DNA from 2 places in the uncultured Nisaea sp. genome. Region 2 is predicted to be linked to the other one. Evidence: riboswitches for the same ligand, from Rfam matches in the RefSeq annotation. Region 2 holds a riboswitch; the other holds the start of a gene.
What was found. A riboswitch is a leader RNA that binds a small molecule or an ion and turns the genes downstream of it on or off. The one in region 2 is predicted to bind thiamine pyrophosphate.
Positions count from the first base shown of each region.

Region 1: it holds a riboswitch for thiamine pyrophosphate, as region 2 does, so the genes downstream of both, thiM (hydroxyethylthiazole kinase) here and thiC (phosphomethylpyrimidine synthase ThiC) in region 2, are expected to answer to the same signal.

Region 1 covers NZ_CAXBDC010000041.1:15,489-24,563, forward strand. The annotation lists gene AAC126_RS10840 (hypothetical protein) at 1-1,145, shown strand, start outside; gene AAC126_RS10845 (methyl-accepting chemotaxis protein) at 1,424-3,136, shown strand; gene AAC126_RS10850 (methyltransferase) at 3,381-4,394, shown strand; gene AAC126_RS10855 (FAD-binding oxidoreductase) at 4,414-6,207, opposite strand; gene AAC126_RS10860 (hypothetical protein) at 6,420-6,989, shown strand; TPP riboswitch at 7,046-7,168, shown strand; gene thiM (hydroxyethylthiazole kinase) at 7,267-8,079, shown strand; gene AAC126_RS10870 (RidA family protein) at 8,127-8,513, opposite strand; gene AAC126_RS10875 (cupin domain-containing protein) at 8,594-8,950, opposite strand.
Region 2 covers NZ_CAXBDC010000099.1:6,770-15,844, forward strand. The annotation lists gene AAC126_RS17930 (manganese efflux pump) at 193-756, shown strand; gene AAC126_RS17935 (GNAT family N-acetyltransferase) at 753-1,220, opposite strand; gene purS (phosphoribosylformylglycinamidine synthase subunit PurS) at 1,230-1,472, opposite strand; gene purC (phosphoribosylaminoimidazolesuccinocarboxamide synthase) at 1,514-2,278, opposite strand; gene AAC126_RS17950 (PAS domain-containing methyl-accepting chemotaxis protein) at 2,582-4,084, shown strand; gene thiC (phosphomethylpyrimidine synthase ThiC) at 4,171-5,979, opposite strand; TPP riboswitch at 6,057-6,156, opposite strand; gene AAC126_RS17960 (aminotransferase class III-fold pyridoxal phosphate-dependent enzyme) at 6,191-7,570, opposite strand; gene AAC126_RS17965 (TetR family transcriptional regulator) at 7,648-8,367, opposite strand; gene AAC126_RS17970 (NRDE family protein) at 8,372-9,075, opposite strand, start outside.

The DNA of each region.
Region 1 (9,075 bases), on a different contig from region 2:
TGGAATGGGAAGCCACCTTGCCGAGCGGCATGGGCGGTATTGAATCCCGCAGCGTGATGATCCTGCCCTGGCACAATCTGCCGAATTTCACCTCCATGAGCCCGCGCGACAGGGCACTGTTCGATCGTCTTGATGCCTCCGATGACGATGATCGTCCGGATCCGTTCAAGATCCGCGAACTTCGTATCCGAGTCGACCAGACTTTGGCTGAAACGGAAGAGGCGCGTCAGCTTGCTGCGGCGGAAGTGGAGAAGGAAAAGCAGGACAGGCTCATGACCTATATGAGCTTTCTTGCCCAGCTCACCCGGGATTGCGGCATCCGTCAGGGCGATACTTTCATGGCGGGCGCCGATACGGCGCTGCTGATGCGTCTGACGAATGACCGGAAGGCGAGCGCCGAGCTTGGCCTTGATCCGGCGGCCCTGACGGAGCGGGTATTGAACTTCGCGGCGGAGGAAGTCGGTGCGCCGCGCAAGCTGGTGAACCAGCAGCTTGAGGAGTTGACCGGCTATATGTCGCCATTCGGGGCTGTCAATGTGGAGACGTCCCGGAAGAAGGACGGGTTTCTTACCCGGTCGCGCAACGAGATCAAGGCGATGGACCGTTCGCTTGCCAAATATGCGCGCAACTCCCGCGAGGAAGTGAGCAACCGGATCACCCTGATCCGCTTCGCCATCAAGGATTTCCTCGATTATGTGGATGAGCGGTTCAGCTCGATCGAGCAGTTCTTCTCCTTCTTCATCAATGTGTTTCGGGAATTCAGCAAGTCCAAGGCCTTCGCCCAGCAGGTCCGGCGCGACGTATCCTATGCGCTGGATGGCTGGTCCCATCTCTGCATGGTCTGGAACGCCGCGCACGAGACTGGCGAGGCGGCGAAGGTTGATGAGGCGATCGAGTATATCCTGAAACATCTGCCGCTGATGCCGGAAGAAGAGGTCAGGGCGGATGAAGCCCGCAACGCCATTCGCCGGGGCTTCGAGACGGCACGGGCGCAGATGGTCCGGACCATGGTGAATTGGGTGGATAATCAGGTTGATCGTGAGTTGGAGCAAAGAGTGGCGATTGCCAGGAAGACCGAGCTCGAGCAGACCCCGGATGAAGATCAGCCGAAGCGGCGGCGCCGTCAGGCCAGCGTCGAATGGTAAAGGTGCTGGCCCGGTGCGTCGGTGAGGAATAGGGCGTGGAGTTGATCCTCACCCGGTATTCCTTAAATCCTTGTGTGTAACGCGGCTATTGCCGGTTAATAACAACCACCCGGCACCTATTTTTCATAGTCTTTCATAAAATATTTGAGCGTTGAGATTCTTGCTGTTTTTTGTGCTTTTAAGTCACGGTAAGTTTTGATTAAGGAAAATTACCTATTTTGCTCTTAGGGCGACGAGCGAGATCGCTATGAGATGTGCTTGCAGAATGGGTATGGTCGATGAATATTTCCAGCATGAGCGTGCGGAATAAAGTCACCTTTGTGACTGTGGTTCTTGTCGCCGTTGCAATGTTCGCAACAGCTTACTCCGCGATTTTCCTGATAACGAATTACGTTGAGAAGCAGGCCGCTGAGGCTCAGGACCGGAACCTGAGGACGGCAGCCCTGATGCTTGGTGATAATTACGAGAATCTGACCGTGGAGAAGAAGGACGGCAGCCTCTCGGTATCATGGCAGGGGATAATCCCGGCTTTTGAAGAGCATGCTGCAATTGACGAGGTCGGTTTTGCCACGGGCGAGACGGCGACGATCTTCGCATGGGATGAGGAAAGCCAGGATTTCTGGCGCCGGACCACGAACATCAAGAAAAATGACGGCAGCCGGGCCATCGGCACGCCGCTTGGCAAGACAGGCAAGGTCTACCCCATCATTACCAAGGGAGAGACATTCCGCGGGTTGGCGACAATCCTCGGCAAGGAATATTTCACTCTCTATGAACCAATCTTCTCTGCTGACGACAAGAGCAAGGTTGTTGGCATCCTTTATGTTGGTGTCGGCCGTGCCGCTCTTGAGGAAATCAAGCAGGAGCTGACCTTCAGTCTGCTCAGCGTCATGGGAATCCTGGCGATCGTGGCTATTGCGGTTGCCGCTCTGATCGTCGGCCGTCTGCTGAAGCCGTTCCCTGTCCTGCGTAATGTCATTCACCGGCTGTCCGCGAACGAGCTTGATATCGTCGTGCCGTATCTTGATCGCAAGGACGATGTCGGCGACCTGGCCAAGGCGGTGGAGATGTTCAAGACGGCGTCAATGGAAAGCCAGACGCTCTCGGAGCAGCGTATCGAAGATGAAACGCGGGCCGATGCCGACAAGAGGCAGATGATGGTCAGGACCGCCGACGATTTCGAAACCACGGTGGGGAGCATGGTTGACCATGTTTCCAGCTCACTGCACCAGTTCAACGCATCTGCCCGCGATATGTCGACGACGGCCGAGGAAACCAAGGCGAAAGCCGGATTGGTCGTGACCGCGTCCGAGGATGCGGCGCGGAATATCCAGACCGTGGCCGCTGCGACCGAACAGCTCAGTGCCTCCATCACTGAAATCGGACAGCAGGTCTCGCAGGCCTCCAGCATCGCCTCCGGGGCCGTGCGCGAAGCCGCCGATACGAACAGCAAGGTGCAGGGGCTGGCGGATGCCGCGCAGAAAATCGGTGAAGTGGTCGGCCTGATCACGGACATCGCCGAGCAGACGAACCTGCTTGCCCTGAACGCGACCATCGAGGCCGCGCGGGCCGGTGAAGCGGGCAAGGGCTTCGCGGTCGTTGCCTCCGAGGTGAAGAATCTGGCGAGCCAGACGGCCAAGGCGACGGAGGAAATCTCGGCCCAGATCCAGGGTATCCAGGCATCCACGGATGAATCCGTGACGGCGATCGGTGCGATCACGCAAACCATCGAGCAGGTGGACCAGATCGCTGCCGCCATCTCGGCCGCCGTCGAGGAGCAGACCGCCGCCACCCAGGAAATCGCCCGGAATGTGGAAGAGGCCTCTGCCGGTACGAACCAGGTGAACAGCAATATTTCCGAGGTTTCCGCCGCGACCCAGGTGACGGGAGATGTCGCCCAGACGATCCAGCGGGAATCTCTCAGCCTGTCGGAAGACGCGGAGAAGCTGAAATCCGAGATCCAGCGCTTCCTCGCCGGTATCCGCTCCTGATCTGAAATCCGCTGGCGGCCGCCATGGTCGCCAGCGGATAAGATCATCCTCTCTGCAGGCCGATCCGCACTGAACCGTCTCCGCTCCCCGCGCGAGGCGGTTTTTGTTTGCGCTGCGGCATAAAACGGCCGTTTGCGGAGCTGCTAAGTGCAACCCCTGTCAGTAAAACCCCGCCGATTTTGCAGCTTCTGTCGAATTCGGATAAGTTATGTCGTAGAAACGATAAAATAACAGGGATATGACGATGACGCTGCTGACCAATGCCGAAGAGATTTCCGATATTGCATTCGGGTTCATGGGTTCGAAGGCGTTATTCGCTGCACTGCATCATGGTGTTTTCACCTGTCTCGCCGACGGGCCGCTCTCCGTCGAGGAGCTCGGAGAGGCGACCGGCCTGCATCCGGACCGGGTCCAGACCCTGCTGACCGCGCTGGCCTCGCTCGGCGTGGTCTCGACCGAAGACGGCCGCTTTGCCAATTCACCCGCCGCCGAGAGCTTTCTGGTGAAGGGGGCGAAATACGATTTTGGCGACTATCTGCGGCTGCAGGTGGACCGGCAGATGTATGGCCTGCTGGACCAGATCGAGGATGCCATCGCGAACAAGCTGCCGGACGATGCCACCAGCTCCTACGCCGACTGGTTCTCCGACCCGGAGCAGGCCAAGCTTTATTCCCGCAGCCAGCATGCCGGCTCCCTTGGCCCGGCGCGCGGTCTGGCAAAGCTGATTGATCTCAATGGCGGCAAGAAGCTGCTGGATGTCGGCGGCGGCACTGGCGCCTTTGCCATCACGCTTGCCAAGGCTTTCCCGGATCTGACCGCGACCATCGTCGATTTCCCGAACGTCGCCTCGCTCGGCAAGGGGTATGTCGAGAAAGCCGGACTCAGCGACCGGATCGAATATGTCATCGGCGACGCCCTGCGCACCGAATGGCCGCGCGAACAGGACGCGATCCTGATGTCCTACCTGTTTTCCGGCGTGGCCGGCGACGAGCATGACAGCCTGCTGAAGCGCGCCTATGACCACCTCGTCCCGGGCGGCCGGTTGATGATCCATGATTTCGTTGTTACCGCTGACCGGAAAGGCCCGAAACTCGCCGCCCTCTGGCAGCTCCAGCACACAGCCTTCACGCCGGAAGCGCGCTCGCTGGATGACGAATGGCTGGCGGAGCAACTGACGAAGTCCGGGTTCACCGACGTGAAGGTTGGGCCGATGATCCCGGGCATGACGATGCTGGCGGAGGCCGTGCGCCCGGGGTGAGCAAACCTGACGGGGACCGTCAGGGGCGTTTCGTGAAGCCGTCCTCGCTCCAGTACTCGCTGCCGACCTGGTGATGGCCCACGAACAGTCCTTCGGGGTCGTAATGCTTCTTGATTGCCAGCAGGCGGTCGTAATTGTCGCCCCAGGCCCGCGTGCGCCAGTTCTCTTCGTGGAAATTCATCTCGGCGGAGTATGAGCCGGTATCCGGCTCAATGGCGCGGAAGCGCTCGTATGCGGCCTTGATCCGGGCGGCCTTGTCGCGAAGGGTCTTTTCATCCAGTTCATGCCCTTCGACATCATCGATAACGTTCTGCTGTGCGCCGGCTACCAGCAGCAGGGCAAAGGCATCCAGCAGGGACGGGTGGACCGGGCTGTTGCGCGCCTCGGCGAGTATTTCCTCATTGGCGCCGGCCAGGCCCTTCTGGAAATGGAAGGCGAAGCGGACCAGCTTGGCTGCGTCGATGATCGTGTCTGCGAAATCCGACGCCTTGTCATTGCCAAGCAAGCCCTGAGAGAGCCAGGCCGATTCATATCCGGCCCAGAACACATTGGTCTCGCCATTGTCCCCGTTCCAGAAGAACCGCTTGCCGGGTTTGCTCGACGCCTCGTCCAGCACGATGGTCTCCGGCATTTCCCTGGACCGGAATTCCAGGTCCCACCATTTTTGCGCGGGCGTGTCGTAAAGCGTCAGATTCTCGGTGAAGGAGCATTCCTCTCCATCGACAAGATCGAGAACAGGCGCCCAGATCCGGCGCACTTCCTCCAGCGGAAGGTCGAGGAACGTCATCTTGATGAACATGTGATTGTCGGGGCCGAAATGAACCTGCTCGCCCCAGTGCGGATTGACCAGATTGTCGCGCGCGACAGGGATGAAGGCATCCACCAGTTTGCGGAAAGCTTTCTCGTCTCTGGCCTTGATGCCGCATCCGATGAAGCCGAAACGCTCCGGCAATGCGCGGGTCGCCAGTGTCAGGCGCGTCACGATCCCCCAGCCGGCGCCGCCCGCCTTCAGGGCCCAGAAAAGGTCGCTGTTCTGGTGCGCATTGGCGATCAGGATGTCGCCGTTGGCGACGACGATCTCGGCTTCCAGAAGATTGGCGCCGGTCATCCCGCCGAACTTGGAGAAGTGACCGAAGCCGCCACTCTGGGCATGGCCGCCGACGCCGACGGAGGTGCAGCCGCCGCCCTGCACATATCGCCCGCGTTTGACGACAACCTCGTCATAGAGGGTGATGAATTTCTCCCCCGCGCCGACCGACACGGCATGCTGACCGGCTCCGTTGCCGCCTTGCGGGACGAAATCGTCATGCACAGTGATGCCGGTAAGGTCCCTGGTCCAGACCAGCAGGCTGTCCGGCGCGCAGGACTGGCCGTAATAGGAATGCCCGCCGCCCTTGATGACGAGCCGGAGGCTGTGCGTCCGGGAAAATTTCACGAGCTCGGAAACATCCCCGGCATTCACAGGAATGCCGACCTTCGCGCTCTGCGCACTCTTCCAGCCATCAAGCCAGCCGAGGGACTGGGTGGAGCCTGAAAAGTCCTGCAGGTAGAATGGATTGACGAGTTTCTTGAGAACGGCTTTCGTAACCTTCCCGCCGTTCTGCTGCATCAGGGTGTCGAGAGCGGACCGCGATCCTTCGAGCGCCCCGTCGAGCCGTGCCGCCAGTGCCTGCCATTGCTTCGGAGAGGGCCAGCCAGCATCGCCCGGCCGGACGCGCTGGGATGCCGGGGTGCTGGCAAGGCTCATGGATGCGGGTAGCAGTCCGGCGAGAGCGGTAGAGGCAAGAAGGCGCAGGAAGGTTCGGCGAAGCACGAGCATCTCCTCGATAAATCACAGGTTAATTGTGTCAATTATCAATGGTCTGCGTAACCCCCGAAGCGGGAAATGTCACATGATGGACATACGGGGGGAGCGGAGATGGCAGACAGGCTGCCATTAAGTTCTGACGGCCAAATTAATTTGAAGTCTTTTGACGATGTTATAAAAGACCATCTTTATTCTGGATGAATGGACGGGATGGCGTTGTGAAAGGGTTTTTGCTGAATGTGCTGCGAGAAGTGGGGAGCTCGGTGCGCTATGGTGATGCCAAATGCGTCGTGATTGCCGGCGTTAGTTTTACGCTTTTAATGTCCTATCTTCAGTTTTTATGGGGCGCTCCCGGGAGAACTTGGGGGATCATGGCCTCCCGTGATGTTTCCGGCTTAGACGCAAAAGATTTTCTGATTATAGCTTTGTTGTTTTCTTCTTTTGTTCTGTCAGCGCTGGCGCTGATGCCCTCTATTTCGAGGAAATCCTGCAGAATAAGCTTCGTGAACTGGATAAATAAAAAGCTGTATCAGAGTGAAGCGGTCTCGGAAAATTATGGGATAGTTTATTTTCGCGACATCTCTATGCATAAAACTCTGGAAGAATACGGGATTTCCCTGGAGAGAAAGTTCGATTCCGGAAAAAATTTGGACCAAGTGGAGTCTGATCTTGCCGCGCAAGTCTGGATTGTATCCCGGATCGCAACGATGAAATTTATTGTCGCCAATTTTTCTGTTTATTTTCTTTTCTCCGCAGTGGCCCTGTTTTTTCTTTTGTCTGTTTTTTGACCGGGCGCCTGCCCCTCGTCTGGATTGACAGGCGGCGGGACGCCATCCCATGATCGGAGCTTCACCCGGGGAGTCCCGACAAGGGGCTGAGAGTCCGCTGGTTTTCAAGGAAACAGCGCGGTGACCCGACGAACCTGATCCAGTTCACACTGGCGGAGGGAGGGTGTGCGCTTCATGGAGCCGGTGGCCGCAAAAGCTGCACGGGCCGGATGTGAACCCTTCTCTTCCAATCCGAACTGGATCTCCCGCGCCGACCGCGTAAGGAGGCTCCACGCCCATGAACACTCTTTCCCGAACCGCCCTGCCGTCCGAATTGCTGGTCCGTTTGCGGGCCGAGACGCCTCTGGTCCAGTGCATTACCAATTACGTGGCGATGAATGTCGCCGCCAATGTCGTGCTGGCGACGGGGGCATCGCCCGCGATGGTCCATGCCGCGGAGGAGGTTGGCGAATTCGCCGCTATTGCCGGTGCCGTGACGATCAATATCGGCACCCTGTCGCCCTATTGGCTTGAAGGCATGCGCCGGGCAGCGGTGGCTGTGCGGGAGGCCGGGAGGCCGTGGGTGCTCGATCCGGTGGCCCATTTCGCCACCGCTTTTCGCCGGGACGCGGCGGTGGAGCTGCTGGAGCTAAAGCCCGATATCGTGCGCGGGAATGCGTCCGAAATTCTGGCCCTTGCCGGGGCGGAAAGCCGAGGCAGGGGCGTGGACAGCCAGGACCCGGTCGACGCCGCGCGGGAGGCGGCGGAGAGTCTGGCGCGATCGCGTGGATGCGTCGTCGCGGTGACCGGGGAAGAGGATTTTGTCACGGATGGAGAACGGGTGGCGCGGATCTCCGGAGGCTCGCCACTGATGCCGAAAGTGACCGCGCTCGGCTGTTCGCTGACCTGTCTGACCGGAGCCTTCGCCGCGATCTCGCCGGAGGATGGTTTCGCCGCAACCGTGGCTGCGTTCGCCTGCTTTGCCGAAGCCGGGGAGACGGCCCACCGGCAGGCTGCCGGGCCGGGCAGCTTTGCCGCAGCGTTCCTCGACGCGCTACACGCGCTCTCGCCAGAGTCTCTCGATGCCGAAAGGCGCGTCAGGTGGGCGTGAGATCGGGGCCGGTGTTACTTCCCTGAAAGTGCTGCCCTCCGGCCGCCCTACGAACGGCGGGCGATGCAGCGCAATTCGACAATCGCGCCTTCGCGAACGAAGCCGGCGACCTCAATGGCGGTCCAGGCGGGATAGGGCTCGGTCACGTAGCGGCTGCGGATCGCCTTGAAGGCATCGAGGTGATCCCGCAGGCCGACATGATAGCTGGTCATTTCCAGCAGATGCCCGAAGCCGAGACCGGCCTTTTCAAGCACCTTCGCCACCTTCGCGAAGGCTGCCTCGATTTGCTCGTCCGGGTTTTCGGACAGGGAGCCATCTTCCGACGCGCCAGTGAACCCGGTCATGAAAATGATCCCGTCATGCTCCAGCCCGGGAGACATCTTCCAGTCCTGAACGTAGCCTTCCAGACCCTCGGGTATGATTGCTTCAGGCATTCTCTTCTCCTCGTTGACGGCGGGCCGTCTGTGCCGGCCGCCCCGTTTCATACCGCTTAAGTCCTGGCGGGGGGATGGTGTCACTCCTCCAGATCGGTCTGGATGAAGCGGTCGTTCAGGTGAATATCCGTGGTCTCCAGACGGCCGGGGCCGAGATTCTCGAACGTGTGAGGGATGTTCGCCGGGCCGAAGACGATCTCCCCGGCCTCGGCCTCGAAATTCCGCTCGCCGACCGTGAAGCGCGCCCGGCCCTGACGGATGATGAAGACCTCGTCATAGGGATGCACATGTAGCTTCGGCCCGCTGCCAACCGTGTCGCTGGTGAAGAACAACACCGTAACGTCCGTGCCAACCTCCCCACCCTCGAACCGGCCGACCCATTGGTCCTCGTCCCGGGCCCAGTCGCTGCGCTTGATGAGAGCGGGTTCGCGGTTCATGACGGGGGGCTCCCATATCGATGTTTTGGCTGGGTTCTGATATGGGGGGCATGGGGCACTGTGCTGAGATTTCGCTGCCGTTGAGGTTAGGCGGCGTGTGGCCTTAATCGCCTCGCCAAGAAGTT
Region 2 (9,075 bases):
TTGCCCGGGGCTCCGTTGCTATCTGCTGTGGCTCGGGGAGTAGCGACCGCCATGTTCGGCGGGGGCATGTCAACAGGCTCGCGGAGATCTTCCGCGTGGTGTGTCCAGCCTTCAAGGCCTTGCGAGACCGTGGCGATCGGATTCTGCGGGCGGAATCCATAAATCGTCCGGATCCGCCCTCGGGAAATTCAGATGTCTCCGCTTTCTATCGGTATTCTTGCCGTCAGCATGTCCGTGGATGCGTTCATCGCGTCGCTTGGAAAGGGTGCGGCTTCGCACCGGCCGAGTTTTGGCCGGGCGCTGAAAACCGGCGCGATATTCGGCACTGTTGAAGCAATCACGCCGGTGATCGGCTGGGCGATGGGCGTTGCCACCAGCCAGTTCGTTCAGGCAGTGGACCACTGGATCGCGTTTGGTCTGCTTTTTGCCGTAGGCGCTCACATGATCCTGCAGGCTGTCGGCCCGCGCAGTGAGGAGGATGAGGCACAGCCAGCCTCACACTGGGCCATCGTCGGAACGGCCATTGGCACATCGATAGACGCGATGGCGGTTGGCGTGTCCCTGGCTTTTCTGGAGGTAAATATCGTCGTTATCGCACTGGCGATCGGCTTGGCGACCATGGTCATGAGTTCGACCGGAATTCTCGCCGGCCGGTTCCTCAGCCGCCGTTTCGGGCGGGTGATCGAGACATTTGGCGGCTTAGCTCTGATAGGCCTCGGCACGTCGATCCTGATCGAGCATCTGTCGGCGCTCTAGGATGACAGATCCTTCACCATCAGGGTGAACTCCTTGCCCTTCTTGCTGAAGCGCTCCGAGATGGTCCAGCCAAGCCGGGTGTAGAGGGATTCGGCGGTATTTGTGTAGAGGTGAAGCCGGGAGATGCCGCGCGCTTCGGCTTCCTGTTCCACCGCCCTCACGAGCTTTCCGGCTATGCCGTGGCCGCGATGTTCCGGCAGGACATAGACGCTGGCCAGCCAATGCACCAGATCGGGGCGCTGATCAAGGTCGTGATCGACGAGGGACGCCATGCCGAGGATGCTGCCGTCACGTTCAGCCATGACGCATTCCTCACTCGGGTTTCGCAGCATTTCCCGGAACCAGGCGGCCGAATCTTCGCGCGTGTAGCCCTGTGCCGCACCCCATTCCGCATGATTCCATATCGCAATGGTTTCAAGCTGATGCGGGGCGTCGGCAAGGCGGATCAGGCGGAGGGCGCTCACGAGATGCCCTTAATCCTCGATCTCGACCGTATAGTTTTCGATAACGGTGTTGGACAGCAGCTTTTCGCACATGTCCGTGACTTGCGCCCGTGCTTTGTCCTTATCGGTTTCGCTCAGATCAAGTTCCAGGAACTTGCCCTGGCGCACCTGATTGACTCCATTGAAGCCAAGCGCACCGAGCGCATGCTCGATGGCTTTGCCTTGCGGATCGAGAACGCCGTTTTTCAGCGTGACATGGACAGTGGCTTTCATGCTCTCACCATTACTTGGACCATTATGCCTGTTAGGCTTGTTTACTGGATGGCTTTCGGACCCTTGAGGTCCATTGGGCCGGCTTCTGGCAGTACGCCAAGACGGCGCGCAACTTCCTGATAGGCCTCGCGGACACCGCCGAGATCCTGACGGAACCGGTCCTTGTCCAGCTTCTCATTCGTTTCCGAGTCCCACAGCCGGCAATTATCCGGGCTGATTTCGTCGGCAAGGACGATCTGCAGCGTGTCTTCGGTATAGAGCCGGCCGAATTCGAGTTTGAAATCGACCAGACGCAGGCCGACACCGATAAACAGACCTGAAAGGAAGTCATTCACCCTGAGCGACAGGGCCATGATGTCGTCAATGTCCTGCGGGGTGGCCCAGCCGAAAGAGGTGATGTGCTCTTCGGAGATGATCGGATCGCCAAGCTCATCGGATTTGTAAAAATACTCGATGATCGAACGCGGCAGGGGAGTGCCTTCCTCAAGCCCGAATCGTTTGGCGATGGATCCCGCGGCGACATTGCGGATCACGACCTCGATCGGAATGATCTCGACTTCGCGCACAAGCTGCTCGCGCATGTTGAGGCGGCGCATGAAATGCGTCGGGATACCGATTTCGGAAAGGCGGGTCATCAGATATTCGCTGATGCGGTTATTCAGCACGCCCTTGCCGGTAATGATGCCCTGCTTTTCCGCATTGAAAGCGGTGGCGTCATCTTTAAAATACTGGATCAGGGTGCCGGGCTCGGGACCTTCATAAAGGACCTTTGCCTTACCTTCGTAAACTTTTCTGCGTCGTGCCATGGGGTTCCCCGCCTGTATGACTGGCGGTCAGTTTCCGGAATGCAGACAGCCTGCACACCGGAGCGGCAGGATATACGCGCTCCATATAACCATAAGGCCAGACAAACACAATCAGGGAAGCGGGTATGGCAGTCTTCCTTTGAAACGCCTGTCTTCAGCTACTATTCACAGAAATTCGAATATTAATACATGAGTAGTGAATTATGTGATTTGTAATCCAATATCAAGTTTCAGCCGTAGGAAACGGACAGAAAAAGACACTTGGATCTAGGGTTAATAGCTGGTTTATAAGGATTTAACGGCATGTCGATTACGCTCTTTGGTGGAAGCCTCGCGGCCAAACTCGCCGCCTTGGATAAATCCCAGGCCATTATCGAATTCAAGACAGATGGCACGATTCTGACCGCGAACGAGAATTTCCTGAAGACGATGGGATACCGGCTCGAAGAAGTCGTGGGCAAGCACCACAGTATGTTTGTCGAGCCGGAATACCGGAACAGTGCAGAATACAAAGAATTCTGGAAGAAACTCGCCGCTGGTGAATTCCAGCAGGCGCAGTTCAAGCGGATCAGCAAGGGCGGTCGCGAGATCTGGATCGAAGCTTCCTATAACCCGCTGCTGAATGCGCGGGGTGTTCCCTTCCGGATCGTTAAATACGCGACGGATATCACGACGAAGACGCTGGAAAACGTAGAAGCCTACGGGAAAGTAGAGGCCATCGGGCGTTCTCTTGCCGTGATCGAGTTTGCACTCGACGGTACGATTCTCACGGCTAATAAAAACTTCCTGGACACGGTTGGTTATCGCCTCGACGAGATCGTGGGCAAGCATCACAGCATGCTGGTCGAACCTGCGGAAAAGGCAGGCGCGGACTATGAAGCCTTCTGGAACAAGCTGCGGCACGGAGAATTCCAGGCCGGTCAGTACAAACGTCTCGGCAAGGGTGGCAGGGAAGTCTGGATCGAGGCTTCGTACAATCCGATTCTCGATCCGAGCGGTAACCCGATCAAGGTCGTGAAATTCGCCACCGACATTACGGGGCGGAAGGACGAGAATGCGCGGCTGGCCAACGAGTTCGAGCAGGGTGTGAAGCGAACGGTGGAAACCGTTTCCATGTCGGCGGCGGAAATGGAAACTACAGCGCAGACACTGGCCGCGAATGCGGAGCAGGGCCGCCAGCAGGCTTCCACGGTTTCCGCGGCGACCGAACAGCTTTCCGCGTCCGTTGACGAGATTGCCCGACAGATTTCTGAATCCACCCAGGCTGTCGGCTCTGCCGTGGATGCGGCCAGCAAATCGGAAAAGATGGTGGCGGACCTTTTGACGGCAGCGCAGAAGGTCGGCGAGATCACGAAGATCATTGCGGATATTGCGGAGCAGACAAACCTGCTGGCCCTGAATGCGACGATCGAAGCGGCCCGCGCAGGTGAAGCCGGTAAAGGCTTTGCCGTTGTGGCATCCGAGGTGAAAAGCCTTGCTACCCAGACGGCCAAGGCGACCGAGGAGATCGGTTTGCAAATCAAGGAAATCCAGGAAACCAGCCAGACCACGGCAGGCTCGATCGGTGAAATTGCCCAGATCATCAGCAAGGTGAACGAAATCGGGACAACCATTTCAAGCGCCGTTGAGGAGCAGGCCGCGGCAACGCGGGAGGTTTCCCAAAACATCAATGGCGTGACACAAGCCGCCGATGAAAGCGGGCAGTCGGCTCAGAATGTCCTTGGTGTTGCCGGCAACCTCTCTTCCCAAGCCCAGGACCTGAACGGGCAGGTGGATGTCTTCCTTGAAAAGGTGCGCTCAATGTAATCTGCATGCCGTCTGCGGACTGCGATGCAAATGAAAAACCGGCCCTGGATATCCAGGGCCGGTTTTTTGTCTGGTGCTGGTGCTCCTCAGACGCTTTTGCTTTCCGGTGCCTGATAGATCTCGCTTCCCTTGTCACGGAACAGCTCGGCCATGGTTTCCATGCCCTGTTTCGCCTCGTCCTTCAGCTCGTGCGAGATCCGCATGGAGCAGAATTTCGGCCCGCACATGGAGCAGAAATGCACTGTCTTGTGCGCTTCCTTCGGCAGGGTCTGGTCATGGAAATCACGCGCGGTTTCCGGGTCGAGAGACAGATTGAACTGATCCTCCCAGCGGAAATCGAAGCGCGCCCGTGACAGCGCATCGTCCCGCCGTTGCGCCCCGGGATGGCCTTTCGCCAGGTCCGCTGCGTGGGCGGCGATGCGGTAGGTGATCACGCCGGTCTTCACGTCGTCCCGGTCCGGCAGGCCGAGATGCTCCTTCGGCGTCACGTAGCACAGCATGGCGCAGCCGAACCAGCCGATCATGGCGGCGCCGATGCCGCTGGTGATGTGATCGTAACCCGGTGCAATATCGGTGGTCAGCGGGCCAAGCGTATAGAACGGGGCCTCGTCGCAGACCTCCAGCTGCTTGTCCATGTTCTCCTTGATCTTGTGCATCGGCACATGACCCGGGCCTTCGATCATCACCTGAACGTCATGCTTCCAGGCGATCTTGGTGAGCTGTCCCAGCGTCTCCAGTTCGGCGAACTGTGCCTTGTCGTTGGCGTCCGCAATGGAGCCCGGTCTGAGCCCGTCCCCGAGCGAGAAGGAAACGTCATAGGCGGCCATGATCTCGCAGATTTCCTCGAAATTCTCGTAGAGGAAGCTCTCCTTGTGATGGGCCAGGCACCATTTCGCCATGATCGAGCCGCCCCGGCTGACGATCCCGGTAACCCGGTCCACGGTGAGCGGGATGAAGGGAAGGCGGACGCCGGCATGGATGGTGAAGTAATCGACACCCTGTTCACATTGCTCGATCAGCGTGTCGCGATAGACCTCCCAGGTCAGCGCTTCCGGAATGCCGTCGACCTTCTCCAGCGCCTGATAAAGCGGCACGGTGCCGATCGGGACGGGCGAGTTCCTGATGATCCATTCGCGGATATTGTGGATGTTCCGCCCGGTGGAGAGATCCATCACCGTGTCCGCGCCCCAGCGGATGGCCCAGACCATCTTGTCGATCTCGTCCGCGACGGAGGAGGTAACGGCGGAATTGCCGATATTGGCGTTCACCTTGACCAGGAAGTTCCGCCCGATGGCCATGGGCTCGGTTTCCGGATGGTTGATGTTCGCCGGGATGATGGCCCGGCCACGGGCTATCTCGTCCCGCACGAATTCGGGTGTCACGACGTCGGGGATGGCGGCGCCGAAATCCTCGCCGTCCCGCGCGGTCTGTTTCAGCTCTTCACGGAGCTGGTTCTCGCGGATAGCGACGAATTCCATTTCCGCCGTCACGATACCGGCCCTGGCATAGGCAAGCTGGGTCGGACGCTTTCCCGCTTTGGCGCGCAGCGGTGGCTGGACCGCGCCGAACTCCGTCACCAGATTGGCGTCGCCGACATTGCCGTTATCTTCCGGCTTCACGACACGGCCCTGATAGGTCTCGACATCGCCGCGGGCCATGATCCAGTCCCGGCGCAATGCGGGCAGCCCAGCCTCGATATCGATATGCGCGTCGGCGTCGGTATAGGGGCCGGACGGGTCATAGACCGTCACCGGCGGCTCTCCGGCGGACGGGTGCACGGCGATTTCGCGCATCGGTACGCGGATATCGGGGTGGATGCTGCCGGGCACATAGATCTTGCGCGAGGCCGGTAGCGGTCCCGTGGTGACGGCGGCGATGGGGGAGTGCTTGTTCATCAGATGGATCCCTTGCAGTCGGTTGCACAGAGATCCGGGGAGGCTTCAGGATAAATGGGGTGCGTATGACTGCAAGAGCGGTAACGCGTTTCCATCCCTACGCCGGCATAACCCGGATCAGGTTCGAAGGGTCGGCGCAATGCCTCTCAGCCCGTACGGGCACCCCTTGGAATACGCAAAGCCTAGGCGGGAACCATCCCGATGAAAAGGGTTAATCCAGCTCGCTCTCGAAGGTGGCGAGAGTCTTGCCGAGGCGGATGACGATTTCGTCCACCTCGTCTTCGGTGACGGTGAGGGGCGGGGTGACCATCAGCCACTCGCCATATTTGCCGTCCGCCGTGCGCCGGGAATAGAGCAGCAGGCCATGCTGCATGCCGATCTCGATCAGGCGGTAGACTGCCTTCAGGGTGGCGGGCAGGATTTCCTTGGTTTCCTTGTCCCGGACAATCTCGATGGCGTTCAGCAGGCCGAGGCCACGCACGTCGCCGAGAATGCCGCTGCGGGTCTGCAAGTCGCGCAGCCCGGCCCGCAGGCGCTGGCCCATCTTCGTCGCATTGGCCATCAGATCGTTATCGATCAGCTCACTCACCACGGCATGGCCGACGGCGCAGCTCAGCGGATTGGCGACATAGGTATGGCCATGCATGAAGCCGCCGGCGCGGGTGACGGCATCGACCATGGTTGCCGGTGCCAGCACCAGGCCGAGCGGCGTATAGCCGGCCGCGATACCCTTGGCCAGGGTGATCATGTCCGGTTTCGCATCCGGCCAGTGCTCGGCACAGAGGAAAGTGCCGGTGCGCCCGGCGCCGCACATCACCTCGTCATAGATAAGCAGAACGCCGTGTCTGGTGCAGATGTCCCGCACGGCTTTGTAATAGTGATCGGGCGCCACCAGCGCGCCAGTGGCAAGGCCGCCGACCGGCTCCATGATGAAGGCCAGCACCGTTTCCGGGCCTTCGTCGAGGATGGCCGCCTCCAGCATGGCGGCTGCATGCCGGGCATAGCTGTCGGCGTCGTGATTGTCCGGCAGCCGGTAGTTGAAGGGCGCGGGGACTTTCGGCATCACCCGCATCATGCCGGAGAACACCGCTTCGGAGGCCGGGTCACCGCTGATCGCGGCGGCGCCGAGGGTGGAGCCGTGATAGCCGGGATCGCGGCCCAGCACCTTGCAGCGCGCGGTCTCTCCCCGAGTGATTGCGTATTGCCGCGCCAGCTTGATGGCGGCTTCGTTCGCTTCCGATCCGCCGGAGCAGATGAAAGCGCGCTCGAAGCCCGGCCCGGCATGCTTTGTCACCAGATCGGCGAGGTCGATATTGGGCTGGTTCTCGAAATGCGGCTTCCCGGCGAAACAGATCTTCTGCGCCTGATCCATCATGGCGGCGATGACGCGTTCGTTGCCGTGGCCGATATTGGTCGCCACCGGCCCGCAGCAGGCATCAAGATATTGCCGCCCGTCCGTATCCCAGATCCAGGCGCCCTTGCCATGGGAGACCACCGGATGGCGCTTGCCGCCGTCCGGCGTATAGAAAACGTCGATCGGCCCGCCATGAGTGCCGAATGTTCCGCCGGTTTTGTTGAGTTCAGCCGCCACTGTCCGCTCCCGATAGTGAATGTGGATCATGCTCCGGGTTGGAGGAAATCACATTATTGTACGGCGTACAATAGAAGCTATTCGGGAGTGTTGGCGTGTTTGGCTTTTTGCGCCAGGCCTGCGATCAAGGCGTCCGTGAACATCTCGAAACCCGGCTCCAGGGAGGCCTCGGTTCCGTTCTGCCAGCGCAGCACCAGAGCCCTGTTCAGCAAGCGGTGACGTTCGGCGGCGAGGGTCGGGTAAAGCGCGGGGTCTGCTTCTTCGACGCTGGCCGTGAGGGAGGCTTCCAGATCGCCGTCCGGGTCGGGGAAGACATGGGCGAATTCCTGGGTGGCATAGCCACACAGGCCGGTAATCACGGCGTTATAAGCGGCGACCAGATCCTCACCCGCGAACCCGGCCCGGGCGAGGGTGGCAAGAATGCCTTCAACCAGATTCAGGTCGACGCTGGCGCTGGAGACCAGATGGCCGCCGATCAGGGGGGATATGTTCGGATGCGCGCGCACCACGTCCCGGTAGCGCCGGAACAGGGCCTTCAGCCAGACCTGCCAGTCCGGATCAGGCTCGGGCAGCACATCGGCAAACAGGGAGGCGATCAGTCGGGCAATCAGGTGATGGCGGTTCGGCACATGCCAATAGAGCGCTGTGGGATAGACGCCGAGCGCCTTGGCGATGTTGCGGATGGAGAAATTATCCAGCCCCTCCCGGTCCAGCAAATCGATGGCGGCCGCAATGATGGCATCGCTCGATAGTGGCGCGCTCTTCGGTTTGCGTTTGGCGGGTTTCTCCTGGGTCACCGGTTTAGTCCGACAGATCGACAGGGGAGAATTCGGATTCGTCCGGTCGGCCGGGGGCGAAACGCCAGACCGGATTGCGGCCCGGGTCGCTCGGCAAGGCAATCAGGGATGAGGATACGGTGGCGAATCCGGCGCCGTTATCGAGATTGAGCGCGGAGCCATATTCACCCGAGACCGCACGTGTCCGGTCGGCGAGCAACCTCTCCCAGCCAGCCCAGTCGTCACCCTCCGGATCCGGCACGTCCGCGATGCGGAAGCGCGGCAGGGCCCGCCGCACGCGGGGGCTGTCCGGATCATTGACGTCGTATGCCGTGAAAACCGAGACCCCTTCGGGGATCTCGAAAATATCGATTTCGCCGTCTTCCGTTGCTTCATTGCGGAGCCAGTAAGCCTTTTCCGCATCGGCGATCAGCATGTTGAAGCTGCGGTAGCTGGTGCCGTCCAGCTCACCAAGCGCCTTGGCGGCGGCTTCGGCCTCGGCATGGTCCAGCGCTTCAAGCACGACTTCGCCCCGAGAGCGTTTCCCGTCCGCGGGACCGAGTGAGCCCTGACGGTTCAGGATGCCGGCGGCGAGGCCGTGATCGTTCACGCCGAGCCAGGAGCCCCGGCTCAGCTCGTCGAGACCGGCGACGACATGCGGCCGGTCGGGCCAGTGCCGGGCTGGAGCCTTCCAGGATCGGGATTGCATTTCATCCCGGTTCGCGGCGA